Regions from separate parts of the Salmonella sp. GDC200615 genome, predicted to be linked through region 3. Evidence: predicted binding sites of a transcription regulator. Region 3 holds the regulator's gene; each other region holds the start of a gene.
The links. The regulator Fur, encoded in region 3, represses iron uptake genes when iron is present. The targets are predictions, from matches to a motif close to ATAATAATGAGAACNACTATCAA.

Region 1: a site for Fur is predicted at 2,183-2,205, ahead of sodA (superoxide dismutase [Mn]). Genes of this name have one in related genera too.
Region 2: a site for Fur is predicted at 2,691-2,713, ahead of sufA (Fe-S cluster assembly scaffold SufA). Genes of this name have one in related genera too.

What each region holds. Positions count from the first base shown of each region.
Region 1 is NZ_CP192247.1:4,532,620-4,536,874, reverse strand. Features, by position in the region: gene ACQ29O_RS22010 (TRAP transporter large permease) at 1-439, opposite strand, end outside; gene ACQ29O_RS22005 (TRAP transporter small permease) at 432-947, opposite strand; gene ACQ29O_RS22000 (TRAP transporter substrate-binding protein) at 966-1,949, opposite strand; gene sodA (superoxide dismutase [Mn]) at 2,278-2,898, shown strand; gene yiiM (6-hydroxyaminopurine reductase) at 2,968-3,657, shown strand; gene ACQ29O_RS21985 (nuclear transport factor 2 family protein) at 3,669-4,064, shown strand; gene ACQ29O_RS21980 (hypothetical protein) at 4,185-4,255, shown strand, end outside.
Region 2 is NZ_CP192247.1:2,092,537-2,096,791, reverse strand. Features, by position in the region: gene sufD (Fe-S cluster assembly protein SufD) at 1-49, opposite strand, end outside; gene sufC (Fe-S cluster assembly ATPase SufC) at 24-770, opposite strand; gene sufB (Fe-S cluster assembly protein SufB) at 787-2,274, opposite strand; gene sufA (Fe-S cluster assembly scaffold SufA) at 2,283-2,651, opposite strand; gene ACQ29O_RS09940 (L-cystine transporter) at 3,078-4,255, shown strand, end outside.
Region 3 is NZ_CP192247.1:3,157,118-3,161,372, reverse strand. Features, by position in the region: gene tcuA (FAD-dependent tricarballylate dehydrogenase TcuA) at 1-573, opposite strand, end outside; gene tcuR (tricarballylate utilization LysR family transcriptional regulator TcuR) at 671-1,597, opposite strand; gene fur (ferric iron uptake transcriptional regulator) at 1,712-2,164, opposite strand; gene fldA (flavodoxin FldA) at 2,446-2,976, opposite strand; gene ybfE (LexA regulated protein) at 3,127-3,420, opposite strand; gene ybfF (esterase) at 3,554-4,255, opposite strand, start outside.

The DNA.
Region 1 (4,255 bases), 1.4 Mb from region 3:
TCACCGCGGCCGCAAAGCCGCGATCGTAACCTTCGCGCGCGCTCATCGGCACCATCACGCCGCCGATGGAGGTTGAGGCGGCAATTGCCGATCCGGAAATTGCACCGAACATCATATTGCCGACGATGTTGGTATAAGAGAGCGAGCCGGGCAGTTTGCCAGTAAACAGTTTGGCAAAATTGACCAGCCGGGCGGCAATTCCCCCGCTATTCATGATCACCCCGGACAAAACGAAGAACGGCACGGCCAGCAAGGCAAAACTGTCCAGGCTGGAGAACATTTTTTGCGCGGTGGCGAACATCGAAATATCGAAAGGCAGTACCAGCATCATGGTGCTGAAAGAGGCGATAACGGTGCAGATCCCAATAGGCGCGCCCATGGCCAGTAAAACAACAAAGACGGCAATTAGCGTACAGGACGCAAAAATAGGGTCAATCATGTGATTTCTCCAGAGTGTGCTCAGTGGTATCCGTGGCGGAATGGATAGCTTTCAGGGCGTCAACGATATTCAGCAGCCCATAGAGGATGATCAGTACGCCCGCGCAGGGGAGCGCGTAATAAATTTTTCCCATCGGAATGCCCAGCGCAGGGGAGATTTGCAGCATAGAAATCGCAGAAATCTTTAAGCCGCCGATAATCAATACCCAAATGGAAAACGCGATAAAAATGACCTGCAGAATAATATCCCACCAGCCACGAATCGTCGGCGACACCTTATCCAGTAAGAGAGTCAGGCTGATATGCTGTTTCTGACCGGCGACAAAAGCCATGCCCAGCATTGATACCCACACCAGGAGAAATCGCAGCATCTCTTCGGTAAGGGTGCTGGGAACGCCCAGAATGTAGCGGCTCACCACCTGCCAGCAGGCGATGCCAACCATTATCGCCAGCACCAGGCAACAGATAGCTCCCAGCAATAAATCAAGTCCTTTTCTGAATGTGTTCATCTTAATTTCCTGATTAGATTAATTTTTTGCTGTCTGGATACGTTGATACAGCCCGTAAAGCCGTGGTTTGTTTTTCAGACCGTCGTAAATAGGCTGTACTGCCTTCTGGAAGGGTTTTTTGTCGATCTCGTAGAATTCAACGTTGAAATCTTTTACCGCCGCCAGCCTGGTTTTCTCTATTTCCTTATCCCATGCGGCTTTCTCAAATTCGATCGACGCCTTGATGGCGGCTTCGACGATGCGCTGCTGTTCCGGCGTCAGCTTTTCCAGCGTGAGGGTACTCATTAGCAGGATATCGGGAATGCGGGTGTGCATATCGTAGGTGTAATAACGGGCGACTTCGCCGTGGCGGGCGATGGTGAGAGCGAACTCATTGTTTTCCGCGCCGTCGAGAATGCCTTGTTGTAACGAGGTATAGACCTCCGCCTGGCTCATGGCGATGGGCGAAGCGCCCAGCAGTTTGAGAGTTTGGATCGCCGTCTCACTCTGCATGACGCGGATCTTCTTCCCGCGTAAATCCTCAATGCGTTTAACCGGCGCTTTGCTCATATAAAAATTACGCGCGCCGGAATCATACCAGCCTACGCCGACAAACCCCTGTGCGGCGGTGGACTGATAAACAGGCTCCATCACCTGTGGGTTATCCATTACGCGGTAGTATTCCTCGACGGTGGCAAACAGGTAGGGAAGTGAGAACACGCCGTACTCAGGCGAAAAACTCTCCATCAGCCCGGACGACACTTTAGTGATGTCGACGACGCCGACCTGCGTCAACTCCACCAGTTCGCGCTCGCCGCCAAGCTGTCCGTCCGGGAAGTACTGTACTTTGATATCGCCGCCCGTTTTCTCTTCAACTTGCTGCCCCAGGAAGTGCAACGCATCTTTTACCGGCTGGCTATTTTCAGCGTAGGCCAGGCGTAAAATGGTTTCGCCGTGGGAGAAGAAAGAGAGTGTGGAGAGTAAGGCCAACGTTGCCAGACGTATAAAACCAGGTTGCTTCATAATTCCCTCGCAATTGTAATAATTTACCGGGAATGTAATTGCATGGTGAAATTATAACCTTCTTGATTTTGCCACCGCTGACAAAAATTGGCACCAAAAGAAAGATTTTGAAACCCTGTTTCACATTTCATGATTTCCAGGAATTCATCAACAGGCGGTTTCGGTTGGAGGCGTAAAAAACGATTTTTTTCAGCGGATGCCGTAACGTTTATAACCCTGGAAAAAGTACGGCATTGATAATCATTTTCAATATCATTTAATTAACTATAATGAACCAACTGCTTACGCGGCGTTAACACTGTGCCGCTCGACAATAATGGAGATGATTATGAGTTATACACTGCCATCCCTGCCGTACGCTTATGATGCACTGGAACCGCACTTCGATAAGCAGACGATGGAGATTCACCACACCAAACACCATCAAACCTATGTCAACAACGCTAACGCGGCGCTGGAAAACTTGCCAGAGTTTGCTGACCTGCCGGTTGAAGAACTGATTACTAAACTGGACCAGGTGCCAGCGGACAAAAAAACCGTGCTGCGTAATAACGCGGGCGGCCACGCTAACCACAGCTTCTTCTGGAAAGGCCTGAAAAAAGGCACCACCCTGCAGGGCGATCTGAAAGCGGCTATCGAGCGTGACTTCGGTTCCGTTGACAACTTCAAAGCTGAATTCGAAAAAGCAGCAGCAACCCGTTTCGGCTCCGGCTGGGCGTGGCTGGTGCTGAAAGGCGACAAACTGGCTGTGGTTTCTACCGCAAACCAGGATTCCCCGCTGATGGGTGAAGCCATTTCCGGCGCTTCCGGCTTCCCGATCCTGGGTCTGGACGTGTGGGAACACGCTTACTACCTGAAATTCCAGAACCGCCGCCCGGACTACATCAAAGAGTTCTGGAACGTGGTGAACTGGGACGAAGCAGCAGCGCGTTTCGCCGCTAAAAAATAATTTGCATTGCACGACTGTAGAAGCGAGTCTGATGACTCGCTTTTTTTGTATCCGCGTAAGGAGCAGCAGATGCATTATCCGGTTGACGTGTTTATTGGCAAAATTCGTGACTATGACGGCAGCCGCCCGAGCGCTATCGCCAAAGTGCAGGCCGATGGCGAACTTATGCTGACCGAGCTGGGTCTGGCAGGCGATGAGCAGGCCGAAAAGAAAATCCACGGCGGCCCCGACCGCGCGCTATGCCATTACCCCCGCGAACACTATGCTGATTGGATTCGCCAGTTCCCCGAGCAGGCGACGCTGTTTTGCGCCCCGGCGTTTGGCGAGAATCTGTCGACGGACGGAATGACCGAACACAACGTGTTTATTGGCGACATCTACCGCTGGGGCGAGGTGTTGATCCAGGTCACTCAGCCGCGCTCTCCATGCTTTAAACTTAATTTCCATTTTGCCATCAGCGACATGGCCCTCCTTATGCAGAACAGCGGAAAAACCGGCTGGCTGTATCGGGTCATTGCGCCTGGTAAGGTCTCCAGCGATGCGCCGCTGGAGCTGGCGTCGCGTCTGAGCGATGTCTCGGTTCATGAAGCGGGTGTTATCGCCTGGTCTATGCCGTTTGATGACGAACAATATCACCGGCTGTTGAGCGCCGCCGGGCTGTCGGCGAGCTGGAGCCGCACCATGCAAAAGCGTCGTTTGAGCGGCAAAATTGAAGATAGCGCCAGACGACTGTGGGGGGATAAAACTCCGCCAAAATGAAAGGAAGGGTTATGACTGAAGCTGAAAATGCGGTGGCGATCGTAAAAGAATTTTTGGTGGCCTCGATGATTCCCGATGCTGAACGCGCCGCAACGTATATGCACCCGGAGGTGAAAATTACCTTCACCGGAGGCCGGGCGATGGCGGGCGCGGCAGATATCGCGCAGTTTAACGGCGCTCGCTACAAGTGGGTGAAGAAGGCGCTGGGCGAGTTTGATGCGGTGCAGCATGATGATTACGTTGTGATTTATTCCAACGGTACGTTGTATGGCGAATGGCCCGACGGTCGCCCGTTTGCCGATAACCGCTTTATCGACCGCTTCGAAGTGCGCGATGGCAAAATTACCCGGATGGACGTGTGGAATGACAGCGCCGAGTGGATTTTAGCGCCGGAAATCTCCCGATAGCGTGGTGCGTAGGCCGAATAAGCGTAGCGCCGTCAGGCTGTCAGGTGTACATTGCCGGATGACGGCGTTTGCCTTATTCCGCTGGTAACCTATTAATTATTCACAAAAGATATGTAAATTATGGACGCACATATTCTCGAGGCTTGTACGGAAGAAGTTAAGCACATCTTATTCGAAGAGTATCACCTCAA
Region 2 (4,255 bases), 1.1 Mb from region 3:
GATGCTGCCATTGCTGTAGCGCTTTACTGCTGTTCGGTAAGCCAGCCATAACCCTGCTCCTCCAGTTGTTTGACCAGAGTAAAATCGCCGGATCGGACAATTCGCCCCTGATAGAGGACATGGACGTAATCGGGTTTGATATAGTCCAGTATGCGCTGATAGTGGGTCACGATAATAAAAGCGCGTTTATCGTCGCGTAACGCGTTGACGCCTTCCGCCACAATTTTCAACGCATCGATATCCAGTCCGGAGTCCGACTCATCAAGGATGCACAGTTCCGGCTCCAGCACCGCCATTTGCAAAATATCATTGCGCTTTTTCTCCCCGCCGGAAAAACCGACGTTTACCGAACGGGTCAGTAAATCTTCCGGCATTTTCAGCAATGCGATCTTTTCTTCCATCAGATCCTGAAAATCAAAGCGATCCAACGACGTCTGCCCGCGGTAGGCGCGCACGGCATTCAGCGCGGTTTGCAGGAAAAACTGGTTACTGACGCCGGGGATTTCTACCGGGTACTGGAAGGCCATAAAAATCCCTTCGCCCGCCCGTTCCTCCGGCGACAGTTCAAGCAGATCTTTACCCTTGAACGTAACCGAGCCGCCGGTGACCTCATAATCTTCACGTCCAGCCAGGGTGGCGGAGAGCGTGCTTTTCCCGGAACCGTTCGGCCCCATAATGGCGTGAACTTCGCCGGGGAGAATCTCCAGATTCAGGCCACGCAAAATCGCTTTTTCTTCCACACTGACCTGTAAATCTTTAATGCTTAACATGGGTTTTCCTTCATCATTAACCGACGCTGTGCTCAAGGCTAATCGTCAGCAGTTTTTGCGCTTCAACGGCGAACTCCAGCGGTAGTTCCGAGAAAACGTCTTTGCAGAAACCGTTGACGATCATCGAAATAGCGTCTTCTTCGCTGATGCCGCGTTGCAGACAATAGAAAAGCTGATCTTCACCGATGCGTGATGTTGTCGCCTCGTGCTCCAGCTGCGCGCTGTTATTGCGGCATTCAACATACGGGAACGTATGCGCGCCGCAGTCCGCTCCAATCAACATGGAGTCGCATTGGGTGAAATTTCGGGCGTTGGTTGCCGTCGGCATAATTTTTACCAGCCCACGGTAGCTGTTCTGGCTGTGGCCGGCAGAAATGCCTTTTGAGATAATGGTTGAGCGCGTGTTTTTACCGATATGGATCATTTTGGTGCCGGTGTCAGCCTGCTGATGTCCACTGGTCAGCGCAACGGAATAGAACTCGCCGATAGAATTATCACCGCGCAGGATACAGCTCGGGTATTTCCAGGTAATCGCCGAACCGGTTTCCGACTGGGTCCACGACATCTTGCTGTTTTCCCCTTCGCACAACGCCCGCTTGGTCACAAAGTTCAGAATGCCGCCCGTGTTGTTGTCGCCCGGGAACCAGTTTTGTACGGTGGAATATTTTACTTCAGCATCTTTATGGATGATGACTTCCACTACCGCGGCGTGGAGCTGATAACTGTCGCGTACGGGCGCGGAGCAGCCTTCGATATAACTCACATAGCTGCCTTCATCCGCCACCAGAATCGTGCGCTCAAACTGACCGGTTTTCTCGGCGTTAATGCGAAAATAGGTGGATAACTCCATTGGGCAACGCACGCCTTTGGGAACATAGATAAATGTCCCATCGGAAGCGACTGCCGCATTCAGCGCGGCAAAAAAGTTATCGTTCCCCGGCACGACGGTGCCAAGATATTTCCTGACCAGGTCAGGGTGATCGTGTATCGCTTCGCCAAAAGAACAGAAAATAATGCCCTGTTCCGCCAGTTTTTCACGGTATGTGGTCGCTACGGAGACCGAATCAAAAATCGCATCGACGGCGACCTCTTTCCCTTCGCGAACCGGAACGCCAAGTTGCTCGAAGGCGTCTTCAACCTCTTTACTCAAAAAGGTATTCGCGCCCGTTTGCTGTACGGCTCCCGGCTGGGAAACGCAGCTATCGTCGCAGTTTCCGCATGATGGCGCAGAGTAATAGCTGTAGTCCTGATAGTTCAGTTTATCGTAGTGCGCCTTCAGCCAGTGCGGTTCATCCATGTCCAGCCAGGCTCTATAGGCATTGAGACGAAATTCCAGCATCCACTCAGGTTCGTTACGCTTTGCGGAAATCGCGCGCACCACCTCTTCGCTGATGCCTTTTGCCAGTTCATCAGTGGGTAGTTGCGTGAAAAATCCTTCTTTGTAATTAAGGCGTCCGCCTGTCCAGATACCGACCTCTTCCGTTGCTTCAGTGTTACGAGACATAGTACCGCCTATACCCCAAAACTTTCGCCGCAGCCGCATTCATTCTGGGCTTTGGGGTTATGAAATTTAAATAACTGGTTCAGCCCTTCCTGTACGTAATCCACTTCTGTTCCGTCAATAAAAGGCATCGCCTGTAACGGTGCGAAAAGCTTTGCGCCTTCGGCTTCAAAAACCAGATCGTCTTTATCCGGCTCCCGAACGGTATCCAGAACATAGCCAAATCCGGCACATCCCGTCTGTTTTACGCTTAACCGCACGCCCAACATGCCCGGCTGCTTTTCTGCCAGTTCACGTATGTGCGCTGCCGCCGCTGGCGTTAGCGTCAGCCCTTGCCAGGGGAAGTCCTCCGGGTTAAACGTGTCTGAATGCAATTCCATAGAGTTACCTCGCGTTCTAAATCACCAGGATATAACAGCATGTTAGTGATAATGATTATCACTTCAACCCCTTAACCGCAGGGGCTTTCCAACAAATGGTCATATTGAGCGCCTTTTATTAAGCATAGACCCTGTCCGCCAGGTCATACGACAGACAAAAAACAACTTAACTTTTTGATAAGTAATGATTTATAAGATATTAACCGTTCTGGCAGGTCAAAAACGAAAAGATGTATAGAAAATGACTATTTAATTAATAGGCTGTCGACATTGCCGGGCGGCGAGGTCAGAACCCCATTTTTTGTATGGATACCTGGCGTTGCGCTCTTTATAATCCGCTGCGGTTCTATAACTCAGTTTGAGCTATAGGTTTATGTAAACTCTTTCCGGCATTTCAGGTGCTGAATGAGGCAAGAGGCTTAAAATATGGTTGTTACGCTCGCGTATATCGCACTTTTTTTGGTTTTCTCGTGGGTCATCTTGAGAATTAATCAAAAAAGCGATTCCCTGTCGAAAAGCGTTTTTATCGCTATCTTTTTAGGGGCTGTTATTGGTTTATCCCTGCATTTTATTTCAGCAAATCACACTAAAACTATTATCGAATGGTACAGCATCATCGGCAATGGTTACGTCCACCTGTTAAAACTGGTCGCTATACCGCTAATTTTTATTTCTATTCTTTCCGCCATCAATAAACTAGAAAATAGCGCCGACATCGGAAAAATGTCGCTGACGATCGTCGGATGCATGTTATGCCTGGTGATGGTTGCCGGTTTTATCGGATTACTGACCGCTCATGTGCTGGGGCTTGACGCCAGCGCTTTTGTGCACATGCCGTCAATGTTAACTACAGAAGAAGTCAATAAGACTGCCGCGGTGTCGATTCCCCAGTTAGTGACATCGCTGATCCCGACTAATATTTTTCTTGATCTTACGGGAGCCAGAAGTGTTTCCGTTATCGGCATCGTTATCTTCACGCTAATAGCGGGGATCGCTCTGTTAAAGGTCAAAAAAGAGGCGCCGGAAGAAGGTCAGAAATTAAGCGCAGGCATTAACGCTATCCAGATCTGGGTCATGAAGATGGTACGTATCGTTATTGCATTAACGCCCTATGGCGTCATGGCATTAATGACTACCGTATTTTCATCATACCACTTTGAACAATTCGCCAGCTTACTTGGTTTTATCGGCGCCTGTTATATCGCGATTTTCATGATGTTTATCGTGCATGCCATCTTGCTGATCCTCAGCGGTAATAATCCAGCGCGTTATTTCAGTATGGTCTGGCCCGTCTTAACCTTTGCGTTTGTTTCCCGCAGCAGCGCAGCCTCTATCCCGCTGGCCATTTCCGCCCAGGAAAAATTTGGCGTACAAAGCACTATTGCCAATATTTCCGCCTCGTTTGGCTCCAGTATGGGGCAAAATGGCTGCGCCGGGATTTATCCGGCTATTATGGTAGCGATGATTGCGCCCACCATCGGCATTGATCCGCTCTCGCTGCATTTTCTGGCCGCGATGTTGCCTGCCATTGCGCTAGGGTCTATTGGCGTAGCCGGCGTCGGCGGCGGCGGTACGTTCGCGGCGCTGATTGTCCTGTCGACGTT
Region 3 (4,255 bases):
CCGCAGCCATTCACGGTTTGATTCGAAACCGCCAGCCGCTAATACGCAGGCTTTGGCGGTAATCCGTTCGCTACCCGCCAGCGCCGCCACGAATTCGCCGTCATGAAGTTCAAGCGCGTGAACCGGCGTGTTATAGCGAACCTGTACGCCCAGCCGTTCGGCGCTACGGTAATAGGCATTGACGAGCGCTTTCCCGCCGCCCATAAAAAACGCATTGGTGCGCGCAACGTGGAGCGCACCTGATAGCGGCGGTTGAAAGTTAACGCCATGTTTGCGCATCCAGTCGCGGCATTGCGAAGAGGTGCGAATGACCAGCCGCGCCAGCGCCTCGTTGGTGTTGCCGTCGGTGACTCGCCACAGATCCTGCCAGAATTCCTCTTCAGGATAGCTTTCTACCAGCACATCCTGCGGCGCATCATGCATACAGCGCAGGTTTCGTGTGTGCTGAGAATTTCCGCCGCGCCATTCCCGCGGGGCAGCCTCAAGCAGCAGAACCGATGCGCCCGCTTCCCGTGCGGTCAGGGCGGCGCATAATGCGGCATTGCCTCCGCCTATCACCAGTACATCAACCATCTTATACTCCCGTACCATTTAACTATTTGTTAAATTTGTAATTGAAATGTATACGGATAAATAAGCGGCGCGCTATCAGGTAGCGCTAAACAGGGGTTTAGTAAGCGTAAAGGGTTGCGCCTGGCCATTCACCGGCGTCGACTAACTGACGCATAACTTTGGTAAGGACTACTCTGGCGGCAAGGCCGGCGGGCGTCAGTTCATCATCCGACAGGCTGACTAAAAAATTGGGGCGGCTGAGTACCGGATTATGGACGCCGATCACGCGTAGCGCGTCGTTATCCAGATGAGAAATCGCCGCGCCGGGCTGCAACGTGGCGCCAAGACCGTCGCGCACGGCGCGCATCAACAACGCCAGACCGTCAATTTCCGCGACGATCTCAACGTTAAGCGCATGTTCCTGGCAGACAGCGTCCAGCCTGCCGCGCAGCCCATGTCTCTGGCTTGGCATAATGAGCGGAATGCCTGCCAGTTGTTCAGGTGTGATCGGGTTATCAGGAAGCGCCGCCAGCAGGGCATGGGAGCCAATCAGAAAAAGCTGTTCTTCAAGGATCGGTCTGGCGCTCCAGCGCAGGATTTTATCTTTTTGAAAGACAACGGCTAAATCAATCTGGCGGGTATTGATCATTCTTTCCAGATTACCGGACAAGCTTTCCACCACATGCAGTCGAACATCGGCATAGTTTTCCTGCATGGCATGGATAAACGGTATACCCAGTATGGAGGCGGTACTGGGGGCCATTCCTACGCTCACATGACCGGAAAGGCGCGCTTCTCTGGCGGCGAGAATTGCGTCGTCGGCATGACGCAGGGCGAGTTGCGCCTGCGAATAAAAGGCCAGCCCGGCGTTGGTTGGCGTTACGCCGCGCGAAGTGCGCTGCAGCAGACGGATGGCAAGCTCGTTTTCCAGACGGGACATCTGTTGACTTAATGCTGAAACGCCAATATCAAGATCCTGTGCGGCGCTGCCCATACTGCCGGTTTCAATAATACGCACGAAATAGCGTAACTGGCGAAGCTCCATTCCTGCTCTCCTGAGATGCGATAGCGTTTTTTACATTAAATCAACATCAAGCGGCAGGAAAGAGGAGGATATAAAAAAGCCAACCGGGCGGTTGGCTCTTCGAAAGATTTACACTTATTTAGTCACGTCATCGTGCGCGTGCTCGTCTTCGCGGCAGTCGCCTTCAGCGCAGTGGCCGTAAAGATAGAGGCTGTGATTAGTTAAACGAATACCGTGTTTCGCCGCAATTTCACGCTGGCGCGCTTCAATAGAGTCATCACTAAATTCAATCACTTTTCCGCAGTCAAGGCAGATAAGATGGTCGTGATGATGCTGTTGCGTCAGTTCAAAAACGGATTTACCGCCTTCAAAATTATGGCGGGTCACGATACCGGCATCGTCAAACTGGTTCAGCACACGGTATACGGTTGCCAGACCGATTTCTTCACCCATGTCGATCAGGCGTTTGTATAAATCTTCCGCACTGACGTGATGGTTATCTGGTTCCTGAAGAACTTCCAGAATTTTTAAACGAGGAAGCGTTACTTTCAGGCCAGCCTTCTTTAATGCGGTATTGTTGTCAGTCATACGGAATCTGTCCTGTTGCTAAACGATTCACTTCATTAGAGAAGTGACAGAAATTGCACTCAAGATAATGCGTATCATTATAGGACTGCCATGCCGAAATGAAAACCGCAAGTCTCTCGCAGATGTTAATAAAACTGTGGTTTTGCCTGCAAATTCTGGCGCCACCTGATTACACCCGGACATTGTACAGGGATGGGTGCGAAAGTTACAAATTTGTAGCAATTATTTTGATTGGTCTTGTCTATTGATGCGGCGCAGATATAACGCTGCGCCGCATAAGATTAGGCGTTGAGGATGTCGTCGAGGTGCAATTCAGCCGAAACTTGCTTAACCCATTTTTCAACACGCTCGGCGGTCAGTTCAGGCTGACGGTCTTCGTCAATCGCCAGACCGACAAAATGATCGTCGTCAGCCAGACCTTTAGAGGCTTCAAAATGATAGCCTGCAGTTGGCCAGTGACCCACAATCGTGGCGCCGCGCGGCTCAATAATGTCGCGAATCGTGCCCAGCGCATCACAGAAGTATTCCGCGTAGTCTTCCTGATCGCCACAGCCAAACAGCGCCACCAGCTTACCGTTAAAGTCAATCTCTTCGAGAGTCGGGAAGAAGTCATCCCAGTCACATTGCGCTTCGCCATAGTACCAGGTTGGGATGCCCAGCAGCAGAATGTCATACCCTTCCAGGTCTTCTTTACTGCTTTTTGCAATGTCATGCACATCGGCAACGTCTTTACCAAGCTGTTTTTGAATCATTTTTGCGATATTTTCGGTATTACCGGTGTCGCTGCCGAAAAAGATGCCAGTGATTGCCATGAGTAAAATAACCTCTTGAAACTTATTGAAATGGTGGTGGCGAATTGCCCACGGATAAGGGCAATCATAGCAGAACAGGCAGATATGCGGAAACAGCAATCACGCGGGACTGCACGCTCTGCTACACGAAATATGAAACAAAACTTATTTTCAGACTAAACCCTGGCCGCGCAGCGCCATAAGCTGCTTCATTAATATTTCTTCAATGAGCTCGCTGCGGCTAATGTTGCGCGCTTCGGCCAGCTCATTCAGCGCGTCAACCGCTTGTGCGTTGAGTTTTAATTCGACACGCTTGAGGCCACGAACTTTGTCGCGTTTTAACTGGTTGCGCTTGTTGATGCGTAACTGTTCATCGCGCGAAAGCGGATTCGTTTTAGGTCGTCCCGGGCGACGCTCGTGCGCGAACAGATCTAATGTCGTACGGTCCGTTTGTTCTTTGGCCATGATTTTGGTGACTTCGGGGGAAACAATCAGCCAGGCTTATGCCCGGATGGATAGCGCGCCATCATACATCAGCGAGGAAGCGACGCCAACGCCCGCGCGCGTAATCGCGCACAGGCGATGAGTTTTTAATCAGTTAGCGTTTATCGTGCAGATAACGGCGGATGGCGCGCAGAACCGCCTCTGGTTTTTCGGCATGTACCCAGTGGCCCGCGCCGGCGATCACATGCGCGCGCGCCAAAGGGAATTGCGCCAGCAGCGCGTCGCGGTACGCTTCGGTCACGTACGGCGAGTTACCGCCTGGAATAAACAGCGCCGGATGTTCCCAGGGCGGAATGGTTTCCCAGCCGACGATATGCGGATACTGCTCCCATAATACCGGAACATTAAAACGCCATTCGCCTTCAGCCCAGGATTTTAACAGAAACTGGATCACGCCTTCTTCGTTGAGGTGTTGGCGCATAATCCCTGCCGCCTGTTGGCGGGATGTCGCGTCGGATTCGCTGACGGCATTAATGGCCGCGAAAATGCGATCGTGGCGGCGAACGTGATAATCCACGGGGGCGATATCAATCGCGACCAGACGATCGATGCGATCGGGCGCCAGCGCCGTCAGCGCCATTACCGCTTTTCCGCCCATGGAATGACCAATAAACGTCGCTTTTTCAATCTGCTGCGCGTCAAGCGTATCCAGAAGATCCTGGGCCATTGCCGGATAATCCATGACCGGATCGCGCGGCGATAAACCATGATTGCGCATATCGACCTGAATAATGTCGTGATCGGTCACCAGATCGCGCGCCAGTACGCCGAGGTTGTCCAGGCTGCCAAACAGACC